DNA from 4 places in the Lysobacter sp. 22409 genome. Region 1 is predicted to be linked to each of the others. Evidence: riboswitches for the same ligand, from Rfam matches in the RefSeq annotation. Region 1 holds a riboswitch; each other region holds the start of a gene.
What was found. Region 1 has a riboswitch for cobalamin ahead of ACTJJK_RS22020 (ribonucleoside-diphosphate reductase subunit alpha). Riboswitches for the same ligand answer to the same signal wherever they lie in the genome.

Region 1 (3,852 bases):
ACCGCTGGCGGCGGTCAGCATCAACACCGCATCGGCGCTGTGGCGGTCGGGGACGAAGTCGGCGATCTCGCTGCCGGCCGCACCGAGCCACCAGGCCAGGCCCCACAGGTAATACGGCAAGGCCGGCCCGGGGCTGTCGCTGCGGCGATGGCTCCAGGCACTGGCGAAACCGGCGATGGCGATCAGCAGGGCACCGGCGAAACTGGCGTTGAGCACCGGCACTTCGGCATCCCAGACCGCGTCGCTGGCGCCGATGACGAAAGCGAACGCGGCCGCGCCCTGCAGCAGGAAGCCGACCAACTGCGGTAAGCGGCGTTGCTGGCGCAGGCCCAGCCAGACCATCGCCGCGCCTTCGAGCGCGAACACGCAGGCGGTGGCCTCGGCGGCGAGCGCGAGCGGAATGGCCAGGGTGGCGAAACCCGCGGCGAGCAAGGCATACGGCGTCGACAGGGCGAGGAAGCGTTCGTCGCGACGCAGCCACCAGGCCAGCGCCGCGTACAACACGCCCAAGCCCAGCGCGCAGAACGCCAGCGGCATGCGCTCGCCTTCGAGCAAACCGGCCTGCAGCGAGAACGCGACCAGCGGCGTGCCGAACACCAGGCAGCCGTCGATGAGGTCGCGACGCCCGGCCGGACGCTTGCGCGCATACAGCACGGGGATCAACAGATAGAAGGCGAAGAACAGCAGCAGGAAGGGTTCGGTGGTCGAGAAGTGCTCGGGGCGGTACTTAAGCACGCCCCACAAGGTGCCGATGCCCCAGGTGAAGACGAAGCCGAGCAGGTTGAGCACGCGCCACGGTCGCCACCAGGCGATGGCGAAGATGCCGGCATTGAGCACGGCGTAGTAACCGAACAGCGCGACGTGGTTGCCGGAACCGGTCGACAGCCAGATCGGCGCGAGGAAGCCGGCGAGGATCGCGAACACCGCCAGCGCCATCGCGTTCTGCTTCACCGCCAGCACGCCGGCGCCGGCCACCAGCACCACGCTGAGCGCGAACGCCGCGCCGGCCGGCATCAGCTGGTACAGCTTGAACGCCGCGAACACCACCAACAGCAGCACGCCGATGGCGCCGCCCTGCAGGCTCAGGGCGAAGCTGCGCTTGCGCTCGCGCTGGCGCCAACCGAACACCAGCCCGGCCATCGCCGCCAGGGCGACGCCGGCCAGGCGCAGTTCGATCGGCAGGTGCAGCCAGCCCTGGTCGGTCGCGTACTTCAACAACGCGGCGACGCCGGCGAACAACACCAGCATGCCGACCTTGACCGGCACGTTGCCTTCGGTGAACCAGCGCCGCAGCCAGCGCGCGGCGACGGTGAACACGTCCGGCGGCGGCGGTGCGGCGGGTGCGCGCGCGGCTGCGGGCGCGACGCGCGCGGCGACCGGGCGGGCGGCGGCGTCTTGCGGCATCGGCGGCGGCACGCTCGTGGTCGGCGGCGGCGCCGAGACCGGCGGAACGGTATGCGGTGGCGCGGTCGTGGGAGGAGCGGCCGCGGAAACGACGGGCCGCGGCGGACGGACCGCCTGCGCTGTCGGCGGCGGCGTTTCGCGCGCGATCCGCTCGGCCAGGGTCTCGTCCCCGCGGTGGGCGGATCTCGCAGCGCTCAACGACTCGGCCTGCTGCGCCACGCGACGCTCGAGCTCGGACACGCGCGACTTCAATCCGGCGACTTGCACCAGCGCCACCACGAGCAGGATCGGCACCAGCAACAACCCTAGTGCCACTAAAACGATCAGTGCTTCCATCACCCGTCCCTGTTCCGTGCATCGTGCGCTTGGTCACGAACGTTACACCAAGCCGCAAGCCTTGAAGGACAAGGCTTCACGCATTCTATACACAGCTTGTTCACCACATATCGCGTTGACGGAATCGATAAACCACACTATGTTGTGCCCGTCGGTGCCGATCGCGAGATTGGCTCAATAGGGAAGCCGGTAAGGACGCAGCCAGCGCGGCGTCCAAAGCCGGCGCTGCCCCGCAGCGGTATGGGAAACGAACGCTACCAAGCACTGGACGCGCCTCGCGTCTGGGAAGCGGTAGCCAGTAGGAGACGCGAGTCGTCGTGTCCCGAGCCCGAAGACCTGCCGACAGCCGCGCGTTGCACACCGCGCGGTACCGGCCCAGGAGTCTTCGGGGGAAGACGGCCGGTGTCGCAGCACGATGGCTCCGCCGTCGTGCTCGTTCCGTTGCGGCGCCGCCACGCGCGCCGACGCGGGATGCGCCCGTCTCGGGCCGCGCGACACCTCGCCTGCAAGCTCCCGAGTTCCGCGCCCGCGGGGGCACGGCCGTGCCATCGACGACGCCGCTGCGCGGCCGGTCGTCGCTGGCGCGTCCGCGTTCTCCGCGCGTCGCCCTTCGCGGGAAGGTCGGCGACCCGTGCACCCACGCCCCGGAGTTACGCCATGACCACGCTCGCACCCGAATCGTCCGCCGCCGCCCCCGCCGCCGACACTGCCGCCAAACCCGCCCGCGACCCGCAAGCCGATACCGGCTTCGCGCTGACCCCGCCCGCGGCCAACCTGACCATGAGCGTGACCAAGCGCAACGGCCGCCGCGAGCCGGTCGACCTGAACAAGATCGTGCGCGCGGTGACCCGCAGCGGCGAGAACCTGTACGCCGTCGACCCGATGCGCGTGGCCACCCGCACCATCTCCGGCCTGTACGACGGCGCGACCACGCGCGAGCTCGACGAACTGTCGATCCGCACCGCCGCCCTGCTGACCGCCGAAGAACCCGAATACGGCCGCCTCGCCGCGCGCCTGCTCGCCGGCGTGATCGAGAAGGAAGTCGCCGGCATCGAGATCCATGCGTTCTCGCAGTCGGTCCAGCGCGGCTTCGACCTGGGCCTGATCAACCAGCGCCTGCTCGACTTCGTCCAGGCCAATGCGCGCAAGCTCAACGACGCGATCGACCGCAACCTCGACGCCAAGTTCGACTACTTCGGCCTGCGCACCCTGTACGACCGCTACCTGCTGCGCCATCCGACCGCGCGCACCGTCATCGAGACCCCGCAGCAATTCTTCCTGCGCATCGCCTGCGCGCTGAGCGAAGACGTCGGCGACGCACTCGCCCTGTACCGGCGCATGGCCCAGCTCGACTACATCCCGAGCTCGCCGACCCTGTTCAACGCCGGCACCACCCACGAGCAGTTGTCGAGCTGCTTCCTGCTCGATTCGCCCGACGACTCGCTGGAAGCGATCTACAAGCGCTACATGGACGTGGCCAAGCTCAGCAAGTTCAGCGGCGGCATCGGCCTGAGCTACACCCGCATCCGTTCGCGCGGTTCGCTGATCCGCTCGACCAACGGCCTCAGCAACGGCATCGTGCCGTGGCTCAAGACCCTCGACGCCTCGGTCGCCGCGGTCAACCAGGGCGGCAAGCGCAAGGGCGCGGCCTGCGTCTACCTGGAGCCGTGGCACGCCGACGTCGAGGAGTTCCTCGAACTGCGCGACAACACCGGCGACGAAGCGCGCCGCACCCACAACCTCAACCTCGCCAACTGGATTCCCGACGAATTCATGCGCCGCGTCGAGGCCGACGCCGACTGGTCGCTGTTCGATCCGTCCAAGGTGCCGCAGCTGACCGACCTGTGGGGCGAAGCCTTCGACCGCGCCTATCACGCCGCCGAAGCGGCCGGCCTGGCGACCAAGAAGGTCAAGGCGCGCGACATCTACGGCCGGATGATGCGCACCCTGGCGCAGACCGGCAACGGCTGGATGAACTTCAAGGACAAGTCCAACCGCGCCTCCAACCAGACCCTGCGCGACGGCAACGTCATCCACCTGTCGAACCTGTGCACCGAAATCCTCGAGGTCACCTCGCAGGACGAGACTGCGGTGTGCAACCTGGGCTCGATC
Region 2 (3,852 bases), on a different contig from region 1:
GGCGATCGCCGCGTGTGCGACGAACGCGACCGCGATGTAACTCATGGTGGTACGCACGAACAGCGGGCCCCAACGCCAGACCCGGCTCAGGTACTCGGCGAAGTTCGGCTCGGCGTAACGGCCGCCGAACCAGTAGAAGGCGCCGTTGGAAATCAGGAACGACAGGCTGGCGGCGACGAAGGCCACGCCGAAGGCCTGCGCGAGTCCGCGCCAACCGGCCTGCATGCGCGGCGCAACCCAGCGTCCGGCATACCAGAGCACGGCATAGGCCAGCAGCAGGAAGGCATACGACGGGGTCACGCAGTAATGGTCGAAGAAATTCAGGCCGCGCCCGGTGATCGCGAAGTAGTCGATGGCGACCGCCGCGAGCAGAAACACCGCGTAGCCCAAGTGCCGGCGCAGATACAGGCCGCCGAGAAAGAACACCGCCATCGAGGCATCGGGCAGATGCAGCAGATCGCCGAAGTGATGGAAGCGCGTGGCGATCATCACCATCAACAACAGGCACGACAGGCTTAATTGAATGGGACCGGGCAAATTCTTCATCGGCGACTCTCGATAGGCGCCGGCAACGCGGTGGTTGCCGGCAAAGTCCGCGGATGCGGGCCGAGGTTGCTGATCCGTCAGCGGGAAGGCCGGTAACGCAAGGTCAACAGATAATTGCGGCCGGGCTGATTGTAGAAAGCGGCGGTTTCGTAACGGCGATCGAACACGTTGTTCGCCGCCAACTGCACGCTCCAGGCCTCGTTGAAGGCGTAGCCCAGGCGCAGATCGGTGAGCGCGTAGCCGGCCAGGCGACGCGTATTGGCCAAGTCATCATAACGATCGCCCGCGGCATAGACGCTGGCACCGAACGACCAGGCACCGTTGCCGACCGCGATGCGGCGGTCGGCATCGATGCGCGCGCTCTGCCGCGCACGCCGCGGCAGGAATTTGTCGCGGCTTGCGCTGCGGCTGTCGTTGCGCGGGTCCAGCCAGGTCGCGCTGGCGCGCAGGTCCCAGTCGGCCAGACGGGTGTCGAACGCCGCTTCCAGGCCGCGGATGCGCGCGCGATCGACGTTGCCGGGCAAGCCGATCGAGGAATCGAACGCGATCAGGTCGTCGATGTCGCTCTCGTAGGCGTTGAGCGACCATACATGCTGGCGGCGCTCGCCGTGGATGCCGCGCAGGCCGATTTCGACGCTGCGCGAGGTTTCCGGCGACAGGCCGGCATTGCCGTAACCCGGGTAGTACAACTCGTTGAAGGTCGGTGCCTTGAACGCGGTGCCGTAGCTCGCGGTCAAACGCAGCGCCTCGCTGAGGTTCCAGCCCCACAGCAGGCTGCCGGTGGTCTCGCCGCCGAACTGGCTGTCGTCGTCGCGGCGCAGGCTGGCCTGCAGCGCGTGCGCGCCGAAACTCTGCTGCCACTGGCCGAAGGCGCCGCGCAGGATGCGGGCGTCGCGGGCATAGCGGGTATTGCTGTCGATGCGGTCGCGCTGCCAGTCGAAACCGAGCGTGAGCAGGCCGCTGCCGATGCCGATGTCGCCCTGCACCGAGCCGAGCTGACGCCGGGTCTCGAAGGTGCTGGAGTACTTGCCGTTCTTGTAGGTGTCGCTGAGGTCTTCGCTGCGGCCGGCGCTGGCGCTGAGGCTGACGCGGTCGCTGGGCCGGTAGCGCAGCTTGGCGCCGGCGACCTGCTGCACGCCGTCGGCCTCGTTGTTCTGGCTGCCGTCGTACTCGTTATGGTTTTCGGTGCGGAACAAGCGCGCTTCGGCGTCCCATTGCTCGTTGAAGCGGTAGCCGCCCTGCAGGGTCAGCGAATCGTTGCGATAGCCGTCGCGGTCGGGCGAATAAGTGAAGCAACCGGCACCGCCCGGCGAGGGCTTGCCGCGGCAGGCGTTGATGCCGTCGGTGTCTTCGTGGGCCGCGTTGATCGAATACCAGCCGCGCTCGCCCTTGCCGGCGACGCCGGCGGTGGCGCGATGGGTGGCGTAGCTGCCGATCGAGGCGCTGAAGCTCGGCACGAACGCGCCCTGCGGACGCCGGGTGAAGATCTGGATGACGCCGCCGATGGCCTCGGAGCCGTACAGGCTGGAGAACGGGCCGCGCACGATTTCGACGCGTTCGATCTGTTCGACCGGAATGTCCTGCAGCGAGGCGCCGCCGCTGGTCGCCGAACCGATCTTGACCCCGTCGATCAGCACCAGCACGTGGTCGGACTCGCTGCCGCGCAGAAACAGCGACGTCGCCTTGCCCGGGCCGCCGTTATTGGCCAGCGAAGCGCCCGGCGTGCCGCGCAACAGGTCCGGCAGCGACGAGGGCTGCAGGCGTTCGATCTGGGCGCGGTCGATCACGGTTACCGCGGCGAGCGTGGCGTCCTGGGTCTGGGCGGTGCGGCTCGCGGTGACCACGACCTGGTCGAGATCGACCGCGGGCGCGGCCAGTGCGGAGGCGGCGAATGCGGAACCGGCGAATACGAAAGCGCAGCGCGCGGGGATGCGCGCAAAGCGCGGAACAGCGGAAAAACGGAACGTCACAGTCGGCTCTCCATGGCCGCGCCTCACCCGCGCGGTCTAGACCAGGTCGTGACAGGGGGATGGCGGAACGGAGAGACGGCGCGCGCGCCGATGCCCCGAGACATGGCCCTCCGCCTGTCGGTTCGCGCTCCGGGCCGGTCTCCGGGCTTGCGAGCGGAGGCGGTCCGAGATCGGACCGGGTCTCCCGTACCGCGCCTTCCCGTGTCGGAACACAGTGGCGTCGTGCGGTACGTGTACTCGCTTACCGTTGCGGGGGCAGCTCCGGATTGACCGACCTGGCGAACGCCAGAAGCGGGGACCGGATTCCCGTTTCAATCGCCGATTGTGTGTCGGCGATCACCTTGAGCGCGCGCATCTTAGCAGTCGAGCGAGGTCGGGACGCCACCGGAATTCGTGCGAGCGCGCTTGAAGTCTCTGGACCGCGGCCAGGGCGCCCCTCGCGGGAGGCCTTCGTCATCTCCGCGCAGGCGGGGATGACGACTTGGGGGAATGACGGCTTGCGGAGATGAGGGGCTTAACGGGGATGAGGGCCGGAAAGCCCCAAGCGGGCCAGGCACAGCGGCCACCGGCCCGCCCCCAGATTCCGCAAAGAGTGTGCCATTACCACTTTTCTACTACTTGCGTTAGGCAGAATTTGGCCGCTTCATTGACCGGTTGTTACGTTCGTGTTAAATCCGAATGACATCGCTGTCATCCCCATCAAGGAGTCGTCATGCCCGTCCGCCGCACCTTCGCCGGTTCACGTCACCCTCTGGCCCTCGGCCTCCTGGTAGCGCTCGCCGCGCCGGTCCACGCGCAGGACGCGCCGCAAAGCGATCCCAAGACCCTGGACCAGGTCATCGTCACCGGCACCCGCGTCAGCGACCGCACCGTCGCCGAGTCCACCGCGCCGATCGACATCATCACCCCGGAGACCCTGGAAGCCACCGGCACCGTCGAGCTGGCCACCGCACTGTCGCGCGCCCTGCCCTCGCTGAACTTCCCGCGCCCCGCCATCACCGACGGCACCGACGCGGTGCGCCCGGCGCAGCTGCGCGGCCTCGCCCCCGACCAGGTGCTGGTGCTGGTCAACGGCAAGCGCCGCCACACCACCGCCCTGATCAACCTCAACGGCAGCCAGGGCCGCGGCTCCTCGCCGGTCGACCTCAACGCCATTCCGATCGCCGCGATCGAACGCGTCGAAGTGCTGCGCGACGGCGCCTCGGCCCAGTACGGCTCCGACGCCATCGCCGGCGTCATCAACGTCGTCCTTAAAGGAAGCGGCGAAGGCGGCAGCATCGCCGCGCGCTACGGCCAGTACAGCGCCGGCGACGGCAAGCAGTACCAGTTGTCCGGC
Region 3 (3,852 bases), on a different contig from region 1:
CGATGCCGGTGTCGGTGCCGGTGACGAACACGCCGCGCGGAAACACCGCGGACGCGGCCGTTGGTCGGGAGCCGGCCTCCACCGGGGGCTGGGTGTGACTCATCTCGCGCTTTTCCCTGGGGCGTGGAGTCCACCATGGTAGTGGCGGCGGATGCCGCTGTTACACTCCGATGATGTTTAAAACCTCCGCACTATCGGGCGACAAGCCCGAGCAATACGCGCAGCTGCTCGCCCAGGCGCGCGGTTTGCTCGACGGCGAACGCGACCGTATCGCCAATGCCGCCAACCTGTCGGCGTTGGTCAGCCATGCCCTGCCGGAACTCAACTGGGTCGGCTTCTATTTCTACGACGGCGAAGAACTCGTGGTCGGCCCGTTCCAGGGCTTGCCGGCGTGCGTGCGCATTCCGCTCGACAAGGGCGTGTGCGGCGCGGCCGCCTCGACCCGCCAGACCCAACGCGTCGCCGACGTGCACGCCTTCCCCGGCCACATCGCCTGCGATGCCGCCTCGCGTTCGGAAGTGGTGGTGCCGCTGGTCCACGGCGATTCCCTGATCGGCGTGTTCGACCTCGACAGCCCGGTTCCGGACCGTTTCGATGCCGACGACCAGGCCGGCCTGGAAGCGCTGGCGCGCGTGTACGTGGAGGCGCTGGCATGACCGCGCCGAAGATGCGCAACATCGGCCCCAAGAGCGCGGCCTGGCTGCGCCAGGTCGGCCTGCGCACGCACGAGGACATCTCCGCGATCGGCACGGTCGAGGCCTTCATGCGCGTCAAGCGCGCCGGCTTCAAGCCGACGCTCAACCTGCTGTACGCGATCGAAGGCGCGCTGCTGGACTGCCATTGGCAGGAGATCAGCGACGAACGCCGACAACAGCTGATCCAGGCCGCCGAAGCCGCGACCGCGCTGCTGCCGCCGCCGCGCAACAAGCCGGCCGCCGCGCCGGTGCACACCACCGTGCACGCCGAAGAACGCCACGACGCATTCGAGGGCGGCGGTCTGGACGGCAACGGCCTGGACGACGACGACCGCCCCGGCGGCCACGACGAGGACGACGGGCGCGACTGAGCCCGTCGGCGCCGCTGCGCCCCCTCCGGCCGGCCGCTCCGCCCGCCCGCGGCTTTGGCCCCGGGCGCCGGCTTCGCGTAGACTGCGCACCGCTTCAAGGTGACCCGGCGGCTTTCTCCATCGCCGGGTTGAAACGGGAAGCCGGTGACGCGCCCTCTCCTGCGGGAGGATCGGCGCCAGTCCGGCACTGCCCCCGCAACGGTAAGCAAGACAGATCGCGGCAACCGCCACTGTGCTCGGCACGGGAAGGCGCCGCGATCGGCAGCCCGACCCCGCGTCGGCGCTGCGCTTGCGAGTCCGGAGACCGGCCTTGAGGCGCCACAGGTTGCGATGCGGAGGGCGTCGCGGCGGCTGCTATCCGGCTGTCTGCACGGCCCGCTGCCTCCTCGCAACCGCCTTCCGCCGTCGTCGTCGCGCGCCTCCGGGTGCGCGCGCTGGAGCTTTACCCATGTCCGCCCCGAACACGTACGCCCTGAATCTGTCGCTTGCCATCGCCTGTGCGCTGGCGCTGCCCACCGCCGCCCTCGCCGCTCCGGCCGGCGACGCCACCGACCTCGACGAGGTGGTGGTCACCGCCAACCGCACCGCGGTCAGCGTCAACGACACCCTGACCCCGGTCGACGTGCTCGACCGCGAGACCATCCAGCGCAGCCAGGCGCGCGACCTCAACGACCTGCTGCGCGGCCGCGCCGGCATCAGCATTTCCAACCAGGGCGGCGCCGGCAAGCTCACCACCCTGTTCCTGCGCGGCAGCGAGTCCGACCACGTGTTGGTGCTGGTCGACGGCATCCGCGTCGGCTCGCCGACCTCGGGCCTGGCCGCGCTGCAAGACCTGCCGCTGGCACTGATCGACCGCATCGAGATCGTGCGCGGCCCGCGTTCGAGCCTGTACGGCGCCGACGCCATCGGCGGCGTGATCCAGGTGTTCACCCGCCGCGAGAAGCAGGGCTTCGCGCCGCGCGTGCACGTCGGCGGCGGCAGCAACGACAGCCTCGAATTCGGCACCGGCTTCGGCGGTCGCAGCGAGCGCGGCTGGTTCGGCGCCGACTACAGCTTCCGCAAGACCGAGGGCATCAACGCCTGCCGCGGCGCCGGCTTCCCGGTGTTCGCCGGCTGCTTCACCGACGAGCCCGACCGCGACGGTTACGAAAACCACGCCCTGTCTCTGCGCGGCGGCCTCGAGTTCAACGAACAGTGGAGCATCGAAGGCCAGGCGCTGCGCGCGGAAGGCGAGAACGATTACGACGGCAGCTTCGTCAACCGCTCCGAGACCGTGCAGCAGGTGATCGGCGGCAAGCTGCAATGGCGTCCGTCGGAAACCATTCACCTGCAGTTGCTGGCCGGCCGCAACGTCGACAGCTCGGATAATTTCCTCGGCGAAGTGCCAATGGGGTTCTTCAAGACCGATCGCGACAGTGCGACCTTGCAGGGCGACTTCACCCTGGCCGAAGGCCACGTGCTGACCGCGGGCTTCGATTGGCTGCGCGACCGCGTCGACAGCGACACCGTGTACGACGAAAGCGAGCGCGACAACAAGGCCGGCTTCGTCCAGTACCAGGGCCGCTTCGGCGCGCAGTCGTTCGAGGCCAGCCTGCGCCGCGACGACAACGAACAGTTCGGCGGCCACACCACCGGCGGCGCGGCCTGGGGCCTGAACTTCGCCGAGCGCTGGCGCGTCACCGTCGGCTACGGCACCGCGTTCAAGGCGCCGACCTTCAACGAGCTGTATTACCCGTTCTTCGGCAACGCGACCCTGCGCCCGGAAGAGTCCAAGACCTGGGAGCTCGGCCTGGCCTATCGCGGCGAGCGTTTCAACGCCCGCATCGACGGCTTCGACACCCGCGCCGACGATCTGATTACCTACGACTCGTCGATCAACCTGCCCAACAACATCGACCGCGCGCGCATGCGCGGCGCCGAGATCGGCATCGACACCACGTTCGCGCAATGGACCTTGGCGGCGAGCGCGAGCTTCCTCGACACCGAAAACCGCGCCGGCTTCTACCAGGGCAACGACCTGCCGCGCCGGGCCAAGCACAGCGCGCGCATCGACCTGGACCGCAGCTTCGGCAAGTTCCGCTTCGGTGCGACCGCGGTCGGCTCGGGTTCGCGCTACGACGACGTCGCCAACAGCACCCGCCTGGGCGGCTACGGCACCCTCGACCTGCGCGCCGAGTACGCGATCACCCCCGCGCTGAGTCTGCAGGCGCGCGTGGCCAACGTGTTCGACCGCGAGTACGAAACCTCTTCGTACTTCAATCAGCCCGGCCGCGAGTGGTTCCTGACCCTGCGCTACGCACCGGTCAACTGAGCGGTCGACCGATCTGCGGATCGTCGAGCGTCGACAAAAAGCCCGGCATCGCCGGGCTTTTTGTTTTTGGCGCAGAAACACCCACGACCGACGAACGCAGGCTCAGGTCGGCCGCAGCCCGCATTGCACCCAACTGCGGCCGGCGATGTCGGCGACCACGCCGATCATGCCGTGGCGCCAGCGCCCGTCCTCCGGCCCGGCCGCCAAGGCCTCGTAAAGCTGCGCCGGCACGCCGTCGGCGAGACTGCGCAGCTTGGCCGTCACTTCGGCATCGTCGCGGAACATCGCCTTGGCCACGACGAACCAACTCAACGCACGCGGCGAACCGTCGGCCGAGAACGACAGGCTGATACCGCTCGGCCGCGGCAACTCCGAACCTGGCACGACCCGGGCAAGCATGGCCATCATCGCGGCGCTGTCGCCGAGCACCGCACCTGCCATCCCTTGCAAGGCACGCCAATCGAGTTCCTGTGCG
Region 4 (3,852 bases), on a different contig from region 1:
CGGCCCCGGAAATGAAGGCCTTGGCGCCGTTGATCAGGTAATGATCGCCGTCGCGTTCGGCGCGGGTGCGCAGGGATGCGGCATCGGAGCCGGCCCCGGGTTCGGTCAGGCAGTACGACGCCAGGCATTCGCCGCAGGCCAACCGAGGCCCCCAGAGGTCGCGTACGGCGGGCGAGGCGTGCGCGGTCAGCATCCAGGTGGCCATGTTGTGGATGCTGATGAACGCCGCCGTGGACGGATCGAGCGCGGCCAGTTCCTCGAACACGACCACCGCATCGAGCCGGGTCAGGCCCGAGCCGCCGGCGGCTTCGTCGACGTACAAGCCGCAGAAACCGAGCTCGCCGGCCTTGCCGATGGCCTCGCGCGGGAAGACGCCTTGCGCGTCCCAGTGCGCCGCGTGCGGCGCGAGTTCGGCGAGGGCGAAATCGCGCGCGGCCTCGCGGAAGGCGAGCTGGTCTTCGCCGAGCTGCGATGGCGGTGGACTGACCGCCTGCAGGTTCATGACGGCGGCCATCACTTCAGACTGATCGTGGTGTTGACGCCGTGGCCGAGCGTCTCGTCGTCGAACCAACGCGCGGTGACCGTCTTGGTCTGGGTGTAGAACATCACCACTTGCTTGCCGTAGGGGCCGAGGTCGCCGAGCTTGGAGGCGCGCGAGCCGGTGAACGAGAACAGCGGCACCGGCACCGGGATCGGCACGTTGATGCCGACCTGGCCGACGTCGATGTCTTCCTGGAAGCGGCGCGCGGCCGCGCCGGATTGGGTGAACAGGGCGGTGCCGTTGCCGTTGGGATTGGCGTTGATCAGGTCGATCGCGGCTTCCAGGGTGTCGGCGGCGAGCACGATCAGTACCGGGCCGAAGATCTCTTCGTCGTAGATGCGCATGCCGGGCTCGACCCCGGAGAAGATCGTCGGGCCGACGAAGTTGCCGCGCTCGAAACCCGGCACGGACGGCTTGCGGCCGTCGAGTTCGAGCCTCGCGCCTTGCTCGACGCCGGAGGCGATCAGGCTTTCGACGCGTTCGCGCGCGGCGCAGGAAATCACCGGGCCGACATCGGTGCCGGGCTCGGTGCCGGCATTGACCTTAAGCGTGCGCGCCTTCGCGACCAGCTCGGGGATCCAGGCCCGCGCTTCGCCGACCAGCACCGCGGTGGAGGCGGCCATGCAACGTTGCCCGGCGGCGCCGAACGCTGCGCCGGCGAGGGCGTTGAGGGTTTGCTCCTTGTTGGCGTCCGGCAGCACCACCGCGTGATTCTTCGCGCCCATCATGCACTGCACGCGCTTGCCCGCCAGCGAAGCGCGGTTGTAAACATGGGTGCCGACCTTGGTCGAACCGACGAAGGACACCGCCTTGATGTCGGGGTGGTCGCAGATCGCATTGACCACGTCTTCGCCGCCGTGGACGACGTTGAGCACGCCCTTGGGCACGCCGGCCTGCAGCGCCAGTTCGACCAGGCGCATCGTCACCAGCGGGTCCTGTTCGGACGGCTTGAGCACGAAGGTGTTGCCGGTGGCGATGGCCATCGGGAACATCCACAGCGGAATCATCGCCGGGAAGTTGAACGGGGTGATGCCGGCGCAGACGCCGAGCGGTTGCAACAGGGTGTAAGTGTCGACGCCGCCGGCGACGTTGTTGGCCAACTCGCCGAGTTGCAGGTTGCCGATCGCCGCCGCGTGCTCGACCACTTCCAGGCCGCGGAATACGTCGCCTTCGGCGTCGGCCAGGGTCTTGCCTTGTTCGGCGGTGAGGATCGCGGCGAGCTCGCCCATGTGCTCGCGGATCAGTTGCTGGTACTTGAGGAAGATGCGCGCGCGCGCGCCGATCGGGGTCTTGCGCCAGCTCTTGAAGGCCTGTTGCGCCGAACGTACCGCGGCGTCGACTTCGTCCGCAGTCGCGAACGGCACCCGCGCCAGCACCGCCTGTGTAGCCGGGTTGACGACATCGCGCCATTGTTGGGATCGGGATTCGACGAATGCACCGTCGATCAGCAGCTTGACCGTCGCGACTTCGGTCGCGACGCGATTCATATCGTTCATTGTTTCAGCTCCGTGTCGCTCACCCGCGTGACGGGGATTGCGGAGCAAGACAAGTCGGTTCCACGCAACGGACATCCGCGTCGAGCCAGCCCGTCCGGTTGCCCACCGCAACACCCGAGGATGGCATCGCATGCGATGCCCGCCACTGGCCGGTCTCCGGGCTTGCGAGCGATGCGGAGCGATCCGCATCACCCCGACACCTTCCCGCGAGATCGCAGTGGTATTGAGTCGGGTGTTCTCGCCTACCGTTGCGGGGGCAGCGCCGGAATGGAGTCTGACGACTCGCACCGGCTTCCCGTTTCACCCTGCTCGCCGGTACGGCGGCAGGACACCTGTGGCCGGCGGAGTGTAGGCGTCGGATCGAAAGCGGACAAGCTGCGCTGCGCAAAGCTGCGCGCTCGCTCGCACGACAGCGTGGTCGGATTGCTTCGAACGCCGCATTCATCTTGTCGTCGCGCGGATGTGTGACGCCTCTGCACGGCACCGCACCACGGCGAATGGAATGCATCGCGACGAATGCGCCATGTTCGCTTGCTTGCGTAGGAGATCGCGTTCGCCTGTGTGCGATGCTCGGGCGAAACGCCGGGCATCGCTCGATACTGTGATGGGCAGCGTGTATTCCTGGAAACGATGCGGGCGAAATGACTGGTGCGGCGGGGGCTGCTGTGACTGGGGCATCCGGATCGGCATGGGCGCATCGCCACGATGGGGAGCATCGGTGGCGGTGGATGGGTTCGTCGTCGAGCGTCGGCGCTGAAGCATCCCGCGGGCAGTGGCCGCTCGGGTGACATTCGCATGCCGTTGCAAGATCATGGCGAGAGCGCAATACGGCATTCCTGAAGGAGCGGCACCCGATGACCAACCGTGAACGACGCAACGGCACCGAGCAGGCCAGTGCCGTGGCCTTGCGCGCAGGGCTGACCCGCGAGCAACTGGACGCGTTGACGACCCTGGAGCATTTCCGCTGGGAACTGCGTTTCGTTCGGCGGCCGCTGTTCCTGGAGCCGATTCCGGTGGTATTTCATCCCGATGGCGAGCGTTACGCGGTGTTGGAGGCGGATGGTTCGCTCAATGAGAACCCGGGGTTCGAGATACGCCGCTGAGGGGTTGCCGGTGGCGCGGGTTGGTTCGTGTTCGTGGCATCGCGGTGGGGGCTCTGAGGGTAGGAGCGGCGTCCTACTGGATTTCCTCCGGTCACAAGCCGCGACCGCGGGATGCGCAGAGGCGACAGCGCCGATATCGCTCATCGAAGCAGCGTGCCTTCGCGGGAGTAGGAGCGGCGCGAGCCGCGACCGCGCTCTTGCGATCTCGCCGCGCATCGTTCAAGCGAGATCAGGATCAGGATCAGGATCAAACGCCAAAAGCTTCCGCCACTAAAGCGGCGGCTAACTTTCTTTTGTCTAAAGCAACAAAAGAAAGTCACCAAAGAAAAATGCTTTTGTTTTGAATCACAAGCCCGCATGATCGATGCCAACGCAGGGCTTTTTCATACGGGACATCCCTGTCCCGATGAAAAACGGCCTGCATCCATGCAGGCCGCCCTTCGGGTCTTCTGTTGCCTTCGCTAGTGCGAGACGTCGCACAACAACAGCCAAGGCCAAAGCCACGACCGAGGCCGGGACTTGACGCCGCCTGCGAAGTATCGTCGCCATCCACAGTTCGTGGTCGCGGCTCACGTCGTTCCTACCCTTAGAGCGAGATTCGTCGTTGCCGTTGCCATTTAGAGCTTGGCGTAGCCATGCACTGGCGAGACCGATGGAGACCCGGAGGGCGGCGCACAGGACGTGCGCCGTTTTTCGATAGGACAAGGATGTC

Region 2: it holds a riboswitch for cobalamin, as region 1 does, so the genes downstream of both, btuB (TonB-dependent vitamin B12 receptor) here and ACTJJK_RS22020 (ribonucleoside-diphosphate reductase subunit alpha) in region 1, are expected to answer to the same signal.
Region 3: it holds a riboswitch for cobalamin, as region 1 does, so the genes downstream of both, btuB (TonB-dependent vitamin B12 receptor) here and ACTJJK_RS22020 (ribonucleoside-diphosphate reductase subunit alpha) in region 1, are expected to answer to the same signal.
Region 4: it holds a riboswitch for cobalamin, as region 1 does, so the genes downstream of both, ACTJJK_RS04010 (CoA-acylating methylmalonate-semialdehyde dehydrogenase) here and ACTJJK_RS22020 (ribonucleoside-diphosphate reductase subunit alpha) in region 1, are expected to answer to the same signal.

Annotation. Positions count from the first base shown of each region.
Region 1 covers NZ_JBQEOE010000068.1:3,099-6,950, forward strand. The annotation lists gene ACTJJK_RS22015 (DUF2339 domain-containing protein) at 1-1,740, opposite strand, end outside; cobalamin riboswitch at 1,876-2,098, shown strand; gene ACTJJK_RS22020 (ribonucleoside-diphosphate reductase subunit alpha) at 2,398-3,852, shown strand, end outside.
Region 2 covers NZ_JBQEOE010000012.1:13,634-17,485, forward strand. The annotation lists gene ACTJJK_RS08255 (hypothetical protein) at 1-546, opposite strand, end outside; gene btuB (TonB-dependent vitamin B12 receptor) at 624-2,477, opposite strand; cobalamin riboswitch at 2,632-2,875, opposite strand; gene ACTJJK_RS08265 (TonB-dependent receptor plug domain-containing protein) at 3,229-3,852, shown strand, end outside.
Region 3 covers NZ_JBQEOE010000006.1:130,579-134,430, reverse strand. The annotation lists gene bioD (dethiobiotin synthase) at 1-46, opposite strand, end outside; gene ACTJJK_RS05220 (GAF domain-containing protein) at 174-656, shown strand; gene ACTJJK_RS05215 (TfoX/Sxy family protein) at 653-1,066, shown strand; cobalamin riboswitch at 1,147-1,393, shown strand; gene btuB (TonB-dependent vitamin B12 receptor) at 1,515-3,377, shown strand; gene ACTJJK_RS05205 (hypothetical protein) at 3,480-3,852, opposite strand, start outside.
Region 4 covers NZ_JBQEOE010000005.1:29,639-33,490, forward strand. The annotation lists gene ACTJJK_RS04005 (acyl-CoA dehydrogenase family protein) at 1-502, opposite strand, end outside; gene ACTJJK_RS04010 (CoA-acylating methylmalonate-semialdehyde dehydrogenase) at 514-2,028, opposite strand; cobalamin riboswitch at 2,168-2,388, opposite strand; gene ACTJJK_RS04015 (hypothetical protein) at 2,892-3,140, shown strand; partial or broken gene ACTJJK_RS04020 (hypothetical protein) at 3,486-3,852, opposite strand, start outside.